3 regions of the Kitasatospora sp. NPDC056783 genome follow, and region 2 is predicted to be linked to each of the others. Evidence: riboswitches for the same ligand, from Rfam matches in the RefSeq annotation. Region 2 holds a riboswitch; each other region holds the start of a gene.
The links. Region 2 has a riboswitch for cobalamin ahead of ACFRMQ_RS10215 (ribonucleoside-diphosphate reductase subunit alpha). Riboswitches for the same ligand answer to the same signal wherever they lie in the genome.

Region 1 (4,807 bases), on a different contig from region 2:
GAACAGGGGCAGTCCGGCGAAGAGCGCCGCATCGGGGTCCAGCAGGCTGTTCGCGGCGATCATCCAGGCGTCGGTCACCTCGTTGGCGTGGGTGTGCGCGGCGAGCTTGGGGGCGCCGGTGGTACCGCCGGTGTGGAAGAGGGCGGCCAGGTCGTCGGCCTTCGGGGGGACCACCCCGGGATCGAGCCGTGACGGCTGGTCGTCGGCGGCGGTGTGGAGGTAGGCCACCTCGACGCCCGTGACGGGTTCGAGTTCGGGTGCGGGTGCGGCGCCGGGTGTGTCCGAGGGGCGTAGGGCGAACAGCGCCGTGACGCCGAGTGAGGCGGCCACGGCACGGGCCGTGCGCCAGGTCTCGGCGTCGAGTTCGGGCCCGGCGGCGACGAGGATCCGCGCTCCGTCCAGGCGCAGCAGCCGTTCGGCGTGCTCGGCGGAGAGCGCCGGATTGACCGGCGCCGCGATGCCCGCGAGCTGGGCCGCGAGCAGGGCGGCGGGCAGCAGGGCGGTGTTGGGGGTGAGCAGGCCCACCGCGGTCGTGCGGCGGACGCCGTGCTGGTGGAACAGGTTCGCGATGCGGTGCACCTGGTCGCGCAGCCGGGCGAAGCTCGTGGTGGTGCCGTGCGTCCACCGCTGCGCGCTCGGCAGCACGGTGAGGGCCAGCCGGTCCGGCCACAGTTCGGCGGCGCGGGCCAGGGTGTCGTAGGTCGAAGCGGGCAGGCCGCGGTCCCGGAGGGGGACCGACTCGATCGCCGCGAGGTGCTCCGGCCGGTCGTACGCGGGCCAGAGCGGGTCAGGGTGAGGGTCGTTCACAGGGAGCTTCCTTCCGTCGGTCAGGTCCTTGAGGGCGGCGTTGGTCCAGGCCGTCGCGTCGCCGGCGGCGGGGCTGAGGTGGTCCAGGCCGTGGAAGCCGTGGACGGGCCCGTCGAAGCTCCGGTGCGCGACCCGCGCGCTCCGGCGTCGCGCGGAGCGTCGGCGTACCGGTCCCCCTCGTCGCGCAGCGGGTCGAATTCTGCCGTGACGACCATGGCCGGCGCCAGGCCCGCGAGGCTCCGCGCGCGAAGGGGCGCGAAGGGGCGCGAACGGGCGGGACCCTCGGGGTGGCGTCGAGGCGGGCGGCCGCCTCGTACCCCCTGGCCGACCTCGCGGACGTCCACCGCCTCGGCGAAGCCGGCCGCATCCGAGGCGAGGCCGTCGTCGTCCCCTGAGAACGGCGCCCGCACCTGCGTCTCGGTGGGCACCTGGCCGGAACCGAGCTCGGCGCGCGTCCGCGCCTGCGGACGCCGCAGTGCGGGCGTGACAATGGCACCAGGGAGGGCCTTGCCCGCGCGGCGAGGACGGTGTGTCCGAAGGGGGCGGGATGTCCGCACAGGAGAAGAGCGTGCTCCAGGGTGACGGTGTGTTCGAGAAGGGCGGTTTCGAGTACTGGCGGGACGTGCTGGCGAGGACACGGGAGTGCGAGGCGACGAGTGCGCACGAGGACGACTTCACGGGGCAGGTGCGGTGCTTCGGTCTGGGGCCGGTGGTGCTGTTGGGGTCGTCGTTCCCGTCGGCGCGGTTCCGGCGCACCGAGCGGATGATCCGGCGTTCGGATCAGGAGCTGTACTACCTGACGCTGCTGACCTCCGGATTCCACGGGCTCAGGCGCGGGCGGGACCAGGCGGAGACCTTCGGCGTCGGGGACCTCTCCTTCATCGACAGCTCCACCGCGCACGACGCGCGGATGGTCGGGGACCGGACCCCGGGTGGGGGAGGTCCGGAAGTCGCCGGCGTGGGCATCGACCTGCCCGTCTCGCTGCTGCCGGTGCCGCCGCGTCGGCTGCGCGACCTGCTCGGGCGCAGGCTCTCCTCCAGGGCGGGAACGGGCGCGCTGCTGGCGGACTTCCTTCTCGGCCTGGACCGCCAGGCCGCCGGTCTGCACCCCGTCGAAGCGGCGCGTCTGGGTGCGGTCGCGGTCGACCTGGTGTCGGTGTGGATCGCCGGGGAGCTCGACGCCGAGCGCATGCTGCCCGAGGAGGCCCGGCGGCGGGCCCTGGTGGAGGGCATCCGGGCGTTCGTCCGCGGCAACCTGCACGACCCGGGGCTGACCCCGTCCGTGATCGCCGCCGCCCACCACATCTCCGTCAGCCATCTGCACCGCCTCTTCGCGCGCCGCTTCGAGGGGGAGAGCCTGGCGGGGTTCATCCGCGACCAGCGCCTGAGGAAGGCCCACCGCGAACTCGCCGACCCGCTCCTGCTGGCCCTGCCGGTCCACGCCATCGGGGCCCGCTGCGGCATCCCCAGCCCCTCCGGCTTCAGCCGCGCGTTCAAAGCCGCCTACGGCCTCTCCCCGCGCGAACACCGCTGCCGGGCCCGGTCCCTGACGGCTGGGTCCCACGCCACCGGCCGGTCCCTCGGTGAGTGAACGCCCTGCTGGACGGTCCGGCACGGGCGGCCCCGAGCGTCACGGGGCCGCCCTAGTCGGGGTAGCGGGCTCCGATGGCGCAACGCGTGCGCAGACCTCTGGACTTACTAGGACGTCCAACTATATGGTCGACGGCAGGTCCGCGGTGTCAGGGAAGCCGGTGTGAGTCCGGCACGGTCCCGCCACTGTGACCGGGGAGTTCGTCCTCGCAGATGACGGCCACTGGCAGCCAGCCGGGAAGGCCTGGGGGCGGGCGTGGATCCGGGAGTCAGGATACCGGCCGCGGGTGGTTCGTGTTTTCCACGAGGATGGAGACGACACGCATGACTCCGGGTTGCCCCCGCTTCTATGCCGTGCCGACGATCGCGGTGACCTCGCGTCACTGACGGTTCGTCAAGCACCGCCCACTACAACGGTGATGGCGGTGTGATCTCCATTCCTCCTCTCCCTGCGCGTGACGAGAGAAGGAACCGATGGTCCGAGAACTCACCCACTTCGTCGGCGGCAAGCACACCGCCGGAACGTCCGGTCGCTTCGGCGACGTCTTCGACCCCAACACCGGCCGGGTGCAGGCCCGGGTGCCGCTGGCCGACCGGGCCGAGGTCGAGGCGGTGATCGCCGACGCCGCTCAGGCGCAGCCCGAGTGGGCGGCCTGGAACCCGCAGAAGCGGGCCAGGGTGCTGCTGCGCTTCCTGCAACTGGTCGAGCAGGAGAAGGAGGACCTGGCCCGGCTGCTCTCCGCCGAGCACGGCAAGACCGTGGCCGACGCCCACGGGGACATCCAACGCGGCCTGGAGGTCGTGGAGTTCGCCGCGGGCATCCCGCACCTGCTGAAGGGCGAGTTCAGCGACAACGCCGGCACCGGCATCGACGTCTACTCGATGCGCCAGCCGCTCGGCGTGGTGGCCGGAATCACGCCGTTCAACTTCCCCGCGATGATCCCGCTCTGGAAGGCCGCACCCGCGCTGGCCTGCGGCAACGCGTTCATCCTCAAGCCGTCCGAGCGTGACCCCTCGGTGCCGCTGCGGCTCGCCGAACTGTTCCTGGAGGCCGGGTTGCCGCCGGGCGTGCTCAACGTGGTCAACGGCGGCAAGGAGGCCGTGGACACCCTGCTGGAGGATCCGCGGGTGGAGGCGCTCGGCTTCGTCGGCTCCACCCCGATCGCCCAGTACGTGTACGCGACGGCGGCCGCGCACGGCAAGCGGGCGCAGTGCTTCGGGGGCGCGAAGAACCACATGATCGTCATGCCGGACGCAGACCTCGACCAGGCCGCGGACGCGCTCGTCGGCGCGGGCTACGGTTCGGCCGGGGAGCGCTGCATGGCCATCTCGGTGGCCGTCCCGGTGGGGGAGGAGACCGCGGACGCCCTGGTGGCGAAGCTGGTCGAGCGGATCGCCGCGCTCAAGGTCGGGCGCTCGGACGACCCGGAGGCGGACTTCGGGCCGCTGGTCGGCGCCGACGCGCTGGCCAGGGTCCGGGACCACCTGGACCTCGGGGTCCGGGAGGGCGCCGAACTCGTGGTCGACGGGCGGGACTTCCGCCTGGAGGGGCACGAGGACGGCTTCTTCCTCGGGGCCTCGCTGTTCGACCGCGTGACGACGGACATGCGGATCTACCGTGAGGAGATCTTCGGTCCGGTGCTCACCGTGGTCCGCGCCGCCGACTACGAGGAGGCCCTGCGGCTGCCCAGCGAGCACGAGTACGGCAACGGCGTGGCCATCTACACCCGCGACGGGGACACCGCCCGGGACTTCGCCCGCCGGGTGAACACCGGCATGGTCGGGGTCAACGTGCCCATCCCGGTGCCGATCGCGTACCACACCTTCGGAGGCTGGAAGCGCTCCGCGTTCGGCGACCTCAACCAGCACGGGCCGGACTCGATCCGTTTCTACACCCGCACCCGTACCGTCACCTCGCGCTGGCCCTCCGGGGTCAAGGAGGGCGCGAGCTTCACCATGCCGACGATGGGATGAGCGCCGTGCACGACCTCACCGAGGACCAGCGCGCCATCGCGGAGACCACCCGGGCCTTCGCCCATGAGCACCTCGCGCCGCACGCCGTCGAGTGGGACCAGGCCAAGCACTTCCCGGTGGACGTGCTGCGCAAGGCCGCCGACCTCGGCCTGGCCGGGGTCTACGTGCGCGAGGAGTCCGGGGGCTCCGGACTCACCCGCGCCGACGGCGTGCTCGTGTTCGAGGCGCTGGCCACCGGCTGCCCGTCCATCGCCGCCTACCTCTCCATCCACAACATGGTCGCCTGGATGATCGACCGCTACGGCGACGACGCCCAGCGAGCCCGGTGGCTTCCGGGGCTCAGCGCGATGGGAACCCCGGCCGGCTACTGCCTCACCGAGCCGGGCGCGGGATCGGACGCCGCGGCGCTGTCCACCCGGGCTCGCCGGGACGGAGA
Region 2 (4,807 bases):
CGAACCGGACTTCACCGAGCGGGGCCGCACGGCCGTCGCCGTGAACGAGGCCGCGCACGAGACCGCACACGAGGCCCCGGACGAGACCGCCGACAAGGCCGAGCCCCACCGCACCACCGGCGCCGTCGACAACCCCGACGGCATACCGCTGGCCCCGTACACCATCCCGGAGGTCCCGGCGATCGGCTGGGACCCGGGCACCAGCCCGCGCCGGCGCTGGATCGCCCGCGGCCTGCTGGGCGCCGTGCTGACCGTCCAGGCCGCGCTCTCGCTGCGCCTGCTGGCCGCCGCCCACCCCGACGAGGCCGCCACCATGGTCGCCGGCCGCCAGCAGCTCGACCACCTGCTGCACGGCACCCCGGTCACCACCGACCTGATCGAGCGGGTGCAGGGCTCGCCCTGGCTCTACCCGCCGCTGGCCGGCGCCGCCGCCGATGCCAACGGCATCTGGGGCACCCGGCTGCTCAGCCTCGGCTTCGCACTGATCACCACGGTGCTGCTGTACTCGCTGACCCGGCGGCTGTTCAACGAGCGGGTGGCCATCTGCGCCATCGCCGTCTACGCCGTCCTCCAGTCCACCGTCGTGACCGGCTTCTACGCCGCGCCCGAGTCCCTCGCCGTCCTCCTGGTCGCCCTCTCCGCCTGGGCCACGGTGTTCACCGCCCGCCGCCATCCGGCCCTGGCCCTGCTCGCCGCCCCACCCGCGGCCCTGGCCTGCGCCGTCGCCTACTCCGCGGCCTTCGCCCTCCCGGCCCTGGTCGCCCTCGCCTTCGCCTGCGCCCGGCCGTACCACCGGGCCGGGCCGGCCGCCCTGCGCGCGCTGCTGGCGGGCGCCGGCACCCTCGTCCTGCTGCTCCCGGGCGGCACGCTCGGCAAGCTCGCCGGGTGGTCGCCCTCGCAGGGCGGCGCCGCCGGCTCGGCCGGCTCGATCCTGCTCTCCACCCTCAAGTGGGCCGGCCTGTTCACCGTCCTCGCCGTGGCCGGCACCATCGCCTACGCGCGCCGCGAGCAGATGAACGAGCACGACGCGCCCGAGAAGGACTCCGTTCCCACCACCCGGGGCCGGCGCGCCCTGCTCGGCACCGTCCTGACCGCCACCGCCCTGCTGGTCCCCGCCGCCCACGTGTGGACCGGCACCTCCGGCGCGCTGTTCCGCCACCTCGCCTACGGCATGCTGCTGGCCGCCCCGCTCGCCGGGGTCGGCCTGACCCGGCTGGTCGGCGCCCACTTCCGCCACCCCCAGCTGGGCATCCTGGTCTGGGTCGCGCTGCTCGCCCTCGGCCTGGAGCAGTCCGCCCTGCGCTACCAGAACGGCCCCGACTCCGGCCGCCTGCCGGCCGTCCTGAGGGTCCACACCGAGCCCGAGGGCCGCTACCTCACCGAGGTCGACGGACTCGCCGAGTACTACCTCGGCGGCGTCTCCAAGCCCGAGCAGTGGATCTCCTCGCGCACGGGCACGGAGTACCGCGACGCCGCCGGGGTGCGGCACCACGGCGACGACGGCAGCGTGGCCGCGATCCGCGACGGCTGGTTCACCATGGTCGTCCTCGACAGCACCGCGCCGAAGGCCACCGACCGGGCCCTGAGCGACGCCGTGACGGCCTCCGGGAACTACCGGCTGGTCGCCCAGTTCACCTCCCCGACCGGCGATTCGAGCACGTACAAGGTCTATCTGAAGCACTGACGGGCCACCCGGTCCACCGACACCCGCGACACGACAGGCACAACATATGGTGCCGCCGCAAGCCGGCGGCACTACATGTATGCTCGCTTCTGCTGTCGATGCAGGGGAACCCGGTGCGAATCCGGGACTGCCCCGCAGCGGTGTGCGGACGGCTCGAGCAGCCGTACCGCGAGTCCGAGTACCTGCCGACGGCCTGCGCCACGGCCCTCCCGCAGAGGCCGCGCGCCAGCACGAGCAGTACACCTCCGGGCCTCGCGGGCGGGCCGGGGAGTCACCGTCGCGCGACGCCGTCTGCGTTCGCGCCGTGCTCCCCTGCCCCGATCGGCCCGGCGGCCCCCGATCACCGCCGCCGATCGCCGCCAGGAGAGAGCGCCTTGACCACCGCCGCCTCAGTCACCCTGCCCACCCAGGGCACCGGTACCGCCTTCACCGACCCGACGGTCTCCGACCCCGGCGGCGCCCTGCTGCGGCTGCTCACCGACCGCAGCACCGACCTCACCGAGGTCGACCCCGGCCACGTCGCCGCCGCCGCGCTGCGCGGCCGCCACGCCGGCTCGGACTTCGCCGAGCTGCGCGGGCTGGCCGTGGACGCCGCCGCGTCGATGATCGCCGAGGACCCGCAGTACTCGAAGCTGGCCGCCCGCCTGCTCGCGCTGGAGATCGTCGACGAGGCGAACAGCCAGGGCTCGGTCTCCTTCTCCGCCTCGATCGCCGTCGGCCACGCCGAGGGCCTGATCGGCGACACCACCGCGGACTTCGTCGCCAAGCACGCCGCCGCCCTGGACGCGCTGATCGACACCGCGGGCGACGACCGCTTCGAGTACTTCGGCCTGCGCACCGTGCAGTCCCGCTACCTGCTGCGCCACCCGATCACCCGCAAGGTGATCGAGACCCCGCAGCACTTCCTGCTCCGCGTCGCCTGTGGCCTGGCGGTCGGCGACTCCGAGCAGTCCGTCCGCGAGGTCGCCGAGCTGTACGGCCTGATGAGCCGCCTGGAGTACCTGACCTCCTCGCCGACGCTCTTCAACTCCGGCACCCGGCACCCGCAGATGTCCAGCTGCTACCTGCTGGACTCGCCGCTGGACAACCTGGACTCGATCTACAACCGCTACGCGCAGATCGCCCGCCTCTCCAAGCACGCCGGCGGCATCGGCCTGTCCTACTCGCGCATCCGCTCGCGCGGCAGCCTGATCCGCGGCACCAACGGCAAGTCCAACGGCATCGTGCCGTTCCTGCGCACCCTCGACTCCTCGGTCGCCGCCGTCAACCAGGGCGGCCGCCGCAAGGGCGCGGCCTGCGTCTACCTGGAGACCTGGCACGCCGACATCGAGGAGTTCCTGGAGCTCCGCGACAACACCGGCGAAGAGGCCCGCCGCACCCACAACCTCAACCTGGCGCACTGGATCCCGGACGAGTTCATGCGCCGCGTGAACGCCAACGAGGACTGGTCGCTGTTCTCCCCGGCCGACGTTCCCGAGCTGGTCGACCTGTGGGGCGCCGACTTCGACGAGGCCTACCGCAAGGCCGAGCTGGCCGGCAAGGCCGTCCGCACCATCCCGGCGCAGACCCTGTACGCCCGCATGATGCGCACCCTGGCGCAGACCGGCAACGGCTGGATGACCTTCAAGGACGCCTCCAACCGCGCCGCCAACCAGACCGCGCTGCCGGGCCGCACCGTGCACTCCTCCAACCTGTGCACGGAGATCCTGGAGGTCACGGACGACTCCGAGACCGCCGTCTGCAACCTGGGCTCGGTCAACCTCGGCGCCCACGTGGCCCCGGGTGCCACCGCCGACGACCTGATCAACGCGATGGACTGGGAGCGGCTGGACGCCACCGTGCGCACCGCCGTCACCTTCCTCGACCGCGTGGTGGACATCAACTTCTACCCGACCACCGAGGCCGGCACCTCCAACTCCCGCTGGCGGCCGGTCGGCCTCGGCGTGATGGGCCTCCAGGACGTCTTCTTCAAGCTGCGGATCGACTTCGACTCGGCCGAGGCCGCGCGGCTGTCCACGCTCATCGCCGAGCGCATCATGCTCACCGCGTACGAGCGCTCCGCCGACCTCGCCGAGCAGCTGGGCCGCCACGAGGCGTACGGCGAGACCCGCGCCGCCCGCGGCGAGCTGCACATCGACCACTTCCCGACGGCCGCGCCGCAGTGGGGCGAGAAGTGGGACGCGCTGCGCGCCCGCATCGCCGTCACCGGCCTGCGCAACTCGCTGCTGCTGGCCATCGCGCCGACCGCGACGATCGCGTCCATCGCCGGCGTGTACGAGTGCATCGAGCCGCAGGTGTCCAACCTGTTCAAGCGCGAGACGCTGTCCGGCGAGTTCCTCCAGGTCAACCCGTACCTGGTGCGCGAGCTCAAGGACCTCGGCGTCTGGGACCAGCAGACCCGCGACGCGCTGCGCGACGCCAACGGCTCCGTCCAGGACCTGAACTGGCTGCCGGAAGGGGTGCGTTCGCTGTACCGCACCGCCTGGGAGCTGCCCCAGCGCGCGCTGATCGACCTGGCCGCGGCCCGCATGCCGTACCTGGACCAGAGCCAGTCCCTGAACCTGTTCATGGCGGCGCCGACCATCGGCAAGCTCAGCTCGATGTACGCCTACGCGTGGAAGGTCGGTCTGAAGACCACCTACTACCTGCGTTCGCGCCCGGCGACCCGCATCGCCCAGGCCGCGTCCGGCACCGCCCGCGCCGCGTCCGCCGCGTCCGCGCCGGCGCCCGTGCCCGTGAACACCCCCTCCCTCACCCCGGAGCAGGAAGCCGCCATCGCCTGCTCCCTGGAGAACCCCGAGTCCTGCGAGGCCTGCCAGTAATGTCCGACGACCGCCAGAAGATGCTGCTCGACCCCGGCTTCGAGCTGACCCTGCGCCCGATGCGCTACCCGTCGTTCTACGACCGGTACCGGGACGCCATCAAGAACACCTGGACCGTCGAGGAGGTGGACCTGCACTCCGACGTCGCCGACCTGGCGAAGCTCAGCGAGGGCGAGCGTCACCTGATCGGCCGGCTGGTCGCGTTCTTCGCGACGGGCGACTCGATCGTCTCCAACAACGTGGTGCTGAGCCTCTACAAGCACATCAACTCCCCGGAGGCGCGGCTGTACCTGTCGCGCCA
Region 3 (4,807 bases), on a different contig from region 2:
AGTGGCGCCGCGGTGGCCGGGGCCGCGCCCACGGCGACGCCGCCGAACGCGAGCGCGGAGGTCAGCACCGCCGCCCCGGACAGCCGCGCGAGCCGCTCACCGGGTCCCCGGCTCACCGGTGACGCCCCGGGGCGGCCGCGGTGCGGCGACGGGCGACGATGACGGCTGCGGCGCCGAGCGCGGTCAGCACACCGGCACCCGCCGTCAGCGCCAGTGCCTGGGTTCCGGTACCGGCCAGGTCGCCCGAACCGGTCCGCGCCGGTACGCCCCCGGCTGTAGCGACACCGCCACCCGTCGGGGCGTCGATGCCACCGGACGACGGGGTGTCGGTGGCCTGGGCCGGCGCGGTCGTGCCGGGCGAGCCCGTCGGGGTGGTGGTCGGCGTCCCGGTGGGCGTCGTCGTGCCTCCGAGGTCGCGGGACAGCGTGCCGAAGGAGATGCCGGTGGCACCGCCGAGCACCTGTGTGGACGCCCTGACGTCCGAACCCCGCTGCCCGGCGGACGCGACGTTGAACCCTCCGTCGCCGTTCTGCTGCCCGGCGAGGAAGTCGAGCGCCTTGGCGATCTGTTCACCGTAGGCGGCCTTGCGCAGCGTCATGCCCTGGACGGCCAGCGCGGCCGAGTTGGTGGAGTCGCCGGCCGCACCGGGGAAGCCGCCGTCGGGCAGTTGCCGCGAGGCGAGCCAGCCGAGTCCCTTGTCGACCGCCTGGGCGGCCTCGTCCCCGGGGACGAGGGCGAGAGCCATGACGGCGATCGCCGTGCTGTCCACGTCGGAGTCGCCGGTGGCGGGGATCAGGCTCGGCCAGGAGCCGTCCGGGTGCTGGAGGCCCTTCAGGTAGCCGATCGCGGGAGCCGCGCTGGTCGTCTCCCCGGCCCGGAGCTGGGCCATGACGGCGAGCGCCTGGGAGAACACCGAGGTGGCGTAGGTGTAGTTGCCCGGGGCGGCGCAGCCGGTGGTCGCGTCGGCCTTGGTGCACACCATCGCGGCGAGCGCGGCGATCAGGTCGTGGCCGCCGAAGGCGCGCGGGTCGCGGCCGACGACCTCGGCGAGCAGCGCCTCCTTCCCGATGGACCCGCCGCCGGCGTACTCGGTGCCGATCGCGGTCCAGTCGTTGACGGTGCGTTCGCTCGCGTCCTTGCCCCGCTGGTCCAGGAAGTCGACGATCCCGCGCAGCGCGGCGTCGTCGGTGCCGGTGGCGGCGAGGGCGTAGGCGCCGTCGAGGGTGAGGCCGAAGTCGGCGAAGGCCGGGAACCCCTCGTAGTAGTGACCGTCGATCAGGCGGGACGGGTCGGTGAGGTAGGCGCCGCCCTTGGCCGCGTCGGGCTTCCTCCCCGCCGGCGGGGTCGGCGTGGAAGTCGCGCCGTTCGGATCGTGCCAGACGCTGGTGAGGTCGGTGCCGGTCAGGGCCAGGACGGCCTGCTCGGTGGCGGCGGCGTCCGGGTCGGTGGTCGACGCGTCCGGGCCGAAGCCGCCGTCCTTGTCCTGGCGGGCGGCGAGCCAGGCGGTGGCGGCGGCCCTGCGGCCACCCTGGCCGGTGGCCCGGAAGGCCTGGGCGGCGCTCGCGGTGCTGATGGTGTCGCCGGGGGCGCCGACGTACGGGGGGAGGGAGCCGTCGGGCTGCTGGCTCGCCGCGAGCTGGTCGGCGGCCTTCTCGGCGGCCGCTTCGTAGCCGGGGGCCGTGCGCAGGGCGAGGACCGCGAGGCCGGTGGTGACCGGATCGGATTCGCAGTGCTCACCGGCGATGATCATCGATCCGGCCATCCCGCCGTCGGCGCACTGGAGCGTCGTGAACCGGGCGAGCGCCGGGGCGGGCGAAGCGACACCGGCGCGCTGGAGCGCGATGACGCCGAGGGACTGTGCCCAGGGCGAGGACGCGCCGAGGAAGTCCCCGGCGGCGGTGCACTTGCCGTTCTCTCCCGCCCCTGCGCAGACGTGGTCGGTGAGCACGGAGACCAGGTCCCGCCCGCCGAAGGTGCGGGGGTCGCGACCGGTGCTCTCGGCGACGAGGGCCAGGAGGGCGGCGGCCCGCGTGTCCGGTGTGCCGGTCGGCCCGTCGGGGCGCAGGAACGCGTCGGTATGGGCGTCGAGGAAGGCGACCACCTTGCGCAGCGCCGGGTCCTGCGTCCCCGCGGCGGCGAGCGCGATGGCCGTGAGAGCGGTCCGGGGGTAGTCCGGCCCCGGGGCGGCCCAGTTCTCCATGTGGTCGCCGCCGACGAGTTGACCGGCCAGCCAGGCCGTGGCGGCGGCCGGGTCACCGGTGGCGGAGGGCCCGGTGGGGCTCGCCGTCGGGGTCGGGGTCGCCGAGGGCGACGCGGAGGGCGAGGGGCCGCCGTTCTTGGCGCGGACGGAGTCCGGGGTGAAGCTCGGCGCCCCGCTGGTGCCACCGATGTCCGTGCCGCCGTAGACCCAGGCCTCGACCTCGCCGGGCTTGGGCTTCTGCGTGCCGGCGCCGAACCGGCTGTAGGACCAGGTCTGTTGGCCGGGTTCGGCGATCCAGTACGACCAGTACGCGGTGGCCTGCGGGGTGTTGACGCACGGCTCCTCGGCCGGTGTCGGGTACTGGACACCGCCGTTGAAGGTCCCGGTCCCGAGCCGGCAGATGAAGGCGGGCCCGTCGTGTTCGGTTCCGGCAGTGGTGAAACCGGCGTTGTGCAGGAGGTTCATGCCCGTCGTGGGGTGGGCGTCGCAGCCCCGGGCGACGCCGCCGCCCCAGTGGGTGAAGTCGACGGCGACGATCGCGCCCGTCGTCGCCGTGCACTCCTCGATCGGGTCGGCCGCCGCGGTTCCGGGGTGCCCGAGCAGGACCGTGCCGCAGGCGGCGACCGCGACGGTGCCGGCGATCACCAGGGAGGCGAGGTCCCGGTTTCTGTGACGTGTGCGATTGCTGCTGACCCTCACGACGGCTCCCTGGTCGGTCGACACGGGAGGCGACGGCGCAGCCCACGGCGCCCCGGGAAGGGGCTGCCAAGACCGCGTCGTAGTCCGCGACGACGCAAGTGCTCTGTGAACAGACCCCCGGTCCAGGCATTCCGGCTCACCCACCCTCAGGTGGGTCCACGGTTGCGGGTCAGCGCCGGAGTCGGACCGGCTTCCCCTGAATGCCGAGGGCAAAAAACCGGTTCATCAGACCACGCTGTCCGACAGGGAGTCAATGGGGCGTCAGGTCGCTCACATCACCTCGCCGGACGACGGAACCTGCGGTAGCGTCCGCTGTGGCCGAGTGGGGGAACCCGGTGCGAATCCGGGGCTGACGCGCAGCGGTGTGGGGTGGCGATCGTGCCGTCCCGAGCCCGAATGCCCGCCCGGCCGTGCACCATGGCGAAAGCCGGCCCACGCGATCCGGGCGGCGACCGCTCCGGCAGTCGCGTGCCCCGAGTGGACGCGGGAACTCCGGGGCAGGGTCGGCGCCCGCCACCCCAAGGAGCCTGTCCCGTGCCCCTCCTCACCCCGTCCCGCACCGCCTCGACGACCACCGTCGCGCTGGCGGCCGCTGCCCTGCTTCTCTCCGCCGTCCCCGCCCACGCGACGGCCACCCCGGCCCAGATAGCCACGTCCAAGAGCACCGGCGTCACGTACCTGAAGTCCCTCCAGGCCGCCGACGGCAGCTACGTCACCGGCGGCGGGCTCTCCAACGAGTGGGCCTTCAGCGCGCTCGCCGCCGCCGGAACGGCCGCCGCCGACGTCACCCCCGGCGGGGACACCGGCAAGAACGCCCGCCTCGTCTACCGCAACCAGCTCGCCGCCCCCGGCTGGCCCGGCACCTCGCCCGTGGCCACGGACTACGAGCGCGGCATCCTCAACGCCTACGCCGCGGGCATCGACCCCGCCCGCGTCGGCCCCGGCCGCAACCTCCTCGCCGACCTCTCCGCCTACTGGCAGACCACCGAACCCGGTTACTACGGCCCGTCCGCCAACTTCAACGGCACCGTCTTCGGTCTGCTCGCGCTGGCCGGGGCGAAGACCCAAGCCGGCGCCCAGCGCGCCCCGCAGCCCCTGCTCGATGTCTCCGTCACGGCGGTGCGCGCCAACCAGCACAACGACGGCGGCTGGAACTACGGCAAGGCCGCGGGCGACCCGACGGCGCTCGCCCAGGGCAGCGACATCGACATGACCGGCGCCGCCATGGCCTCCCTGTGCGCGGGCGGCGTGCCCAACACCGACTCGGCGATCGTCGCCGCCAAGAACTTCCTCAAGGGCAAGCTCGCCTCCTCCGGCGCCTTCAACGCCATGTTCGGCGTGAACACCGACTCCAACGGCTGGGCCGTGTCCGGCCTCAACGCCTGCGGCATCAACCCCCAAGGCACCGACTTCACCAGCGGCACCGGCAAGACCCCGGTCGACTTCCTCATCGCCCAGCAGTTCAAGCCCGGCGGCGGCTTCAAGTACCTGCCCACCGACACCAGCCCGTCGCCCTACGCCTCCGTCGACGGCCTGCGCGCCGTCGCCGGCGCCGGGTTCACCGCCACCCCGCCCGCACCGACCACCGCGGGAGAACCGGCCTGGGCCGCCACCACCGGCTTCACCGCCGGCACGGCCGCCCGGCTCTCCCTCGTCGTCGACGACGGCACCGGCGCCCTCAAGGTCTGTGCCGTCACCCTCACCCCGACCGGCACCACCACGACCCTCGGCGACGTCCTCGACGCGGCGGCCACCGCGACCCCGAGCGGCTGCGTCACCTCCGTCACCCCGTCCACCGGCGGTGGGACCGTCACCGCGCTCAACGGCACGGCCAACAGCGGCTCCTCCACCTGGAAGGTCAGCCTCGACGGCGCCACCGCCACCGCCGCCACCCGGGCCGCCACCGTC

Region 1: another riboswitch for cobalamin. It lies ahead of ACFRMQ_RS33050 (CoA-acylating methylmalonate-semialdehyde dehydrogenase); the one in region 2 lies ahead of ACFRMQ_RS10215 (ribonucleoside-diphosphate reductase subunit alpha).
Region 3: another riboswitch for cobalamin. It lies ahead of ACFRMQ_RS09695 (prenyltransferase/squalene oxidase repeat-containing protein); the one in region 2 lies ahead of ACFRMQ_RS10215 (ribonucleoside-diphosphate reductase subunit alpha).

Annotation. Positions count from the first base shown of each region.
Region 1 is NZ_JBHUAF010000353.1:3,220-8,026, reverse strand. It holds gene ACFRMQ_RS33065 (acyl-CoA synthetase) at 1-807, opposite strand, end outside; gene ACFRMQ_RS33060 (alpha/beta hydrolase fold domain-containing protein) at 828-1,151, opposite strand; gene ACFRMQ_RS33055 (AraC family transcriptional regulator) at 1,355-2,398, shown strand; cobalamin riboswitch at 2,507-2,698, shown strand; gene ACFRMQ_RS33050 (CoA-acylating methylmalonate-semialdehyde dehydrogenase) at 2,872-4,371, shown strand; gene ACFRMQ_RS33045 (acyl-CoA dehydrogenase family protein) at 4,368-4,807, shown strand, end outside.
Region 2 is NZ_JBHUAF010000046.1:5,539-10,345, reverse strand. It holds gene ACFRMQ_RS10220 (ArnT family glycosyltransferase) at 1-1,684, shown strand, start outside; cobalamin riboswitch at 1,731-1,889, shown strand; gene ACFRMQ_RS10215 (ribonucleoside-diphosphate reductase subunit alpha) at 2,083-4,506, shown strand; gene ACFRMQ_RS10210 (ribonucleotide-diphosphate reductase subunit beta) at 4,506-4,807, shown strand, end outside.
Region 3 is NZ_JBHUAF010000043.1:99-4,905, reverse strand. It holds gene ACFRMQ_RS09700 (hypothetical protein) at 1-116, opposite strand, end outside; gene ACFRMQ_RS09695 (prenyltransferase/squalene oxidase repeat-containing protein) at 113-2,899, opposite strand; cobalamin riboswitch at 3,003-3,134, opposite strand; cobalamin riboswitch at 3,225-3,301, shown strand; gene ACFRMQ_RS09690 (hypothetical protein) at 3,434-4,807, shown strand, end outside.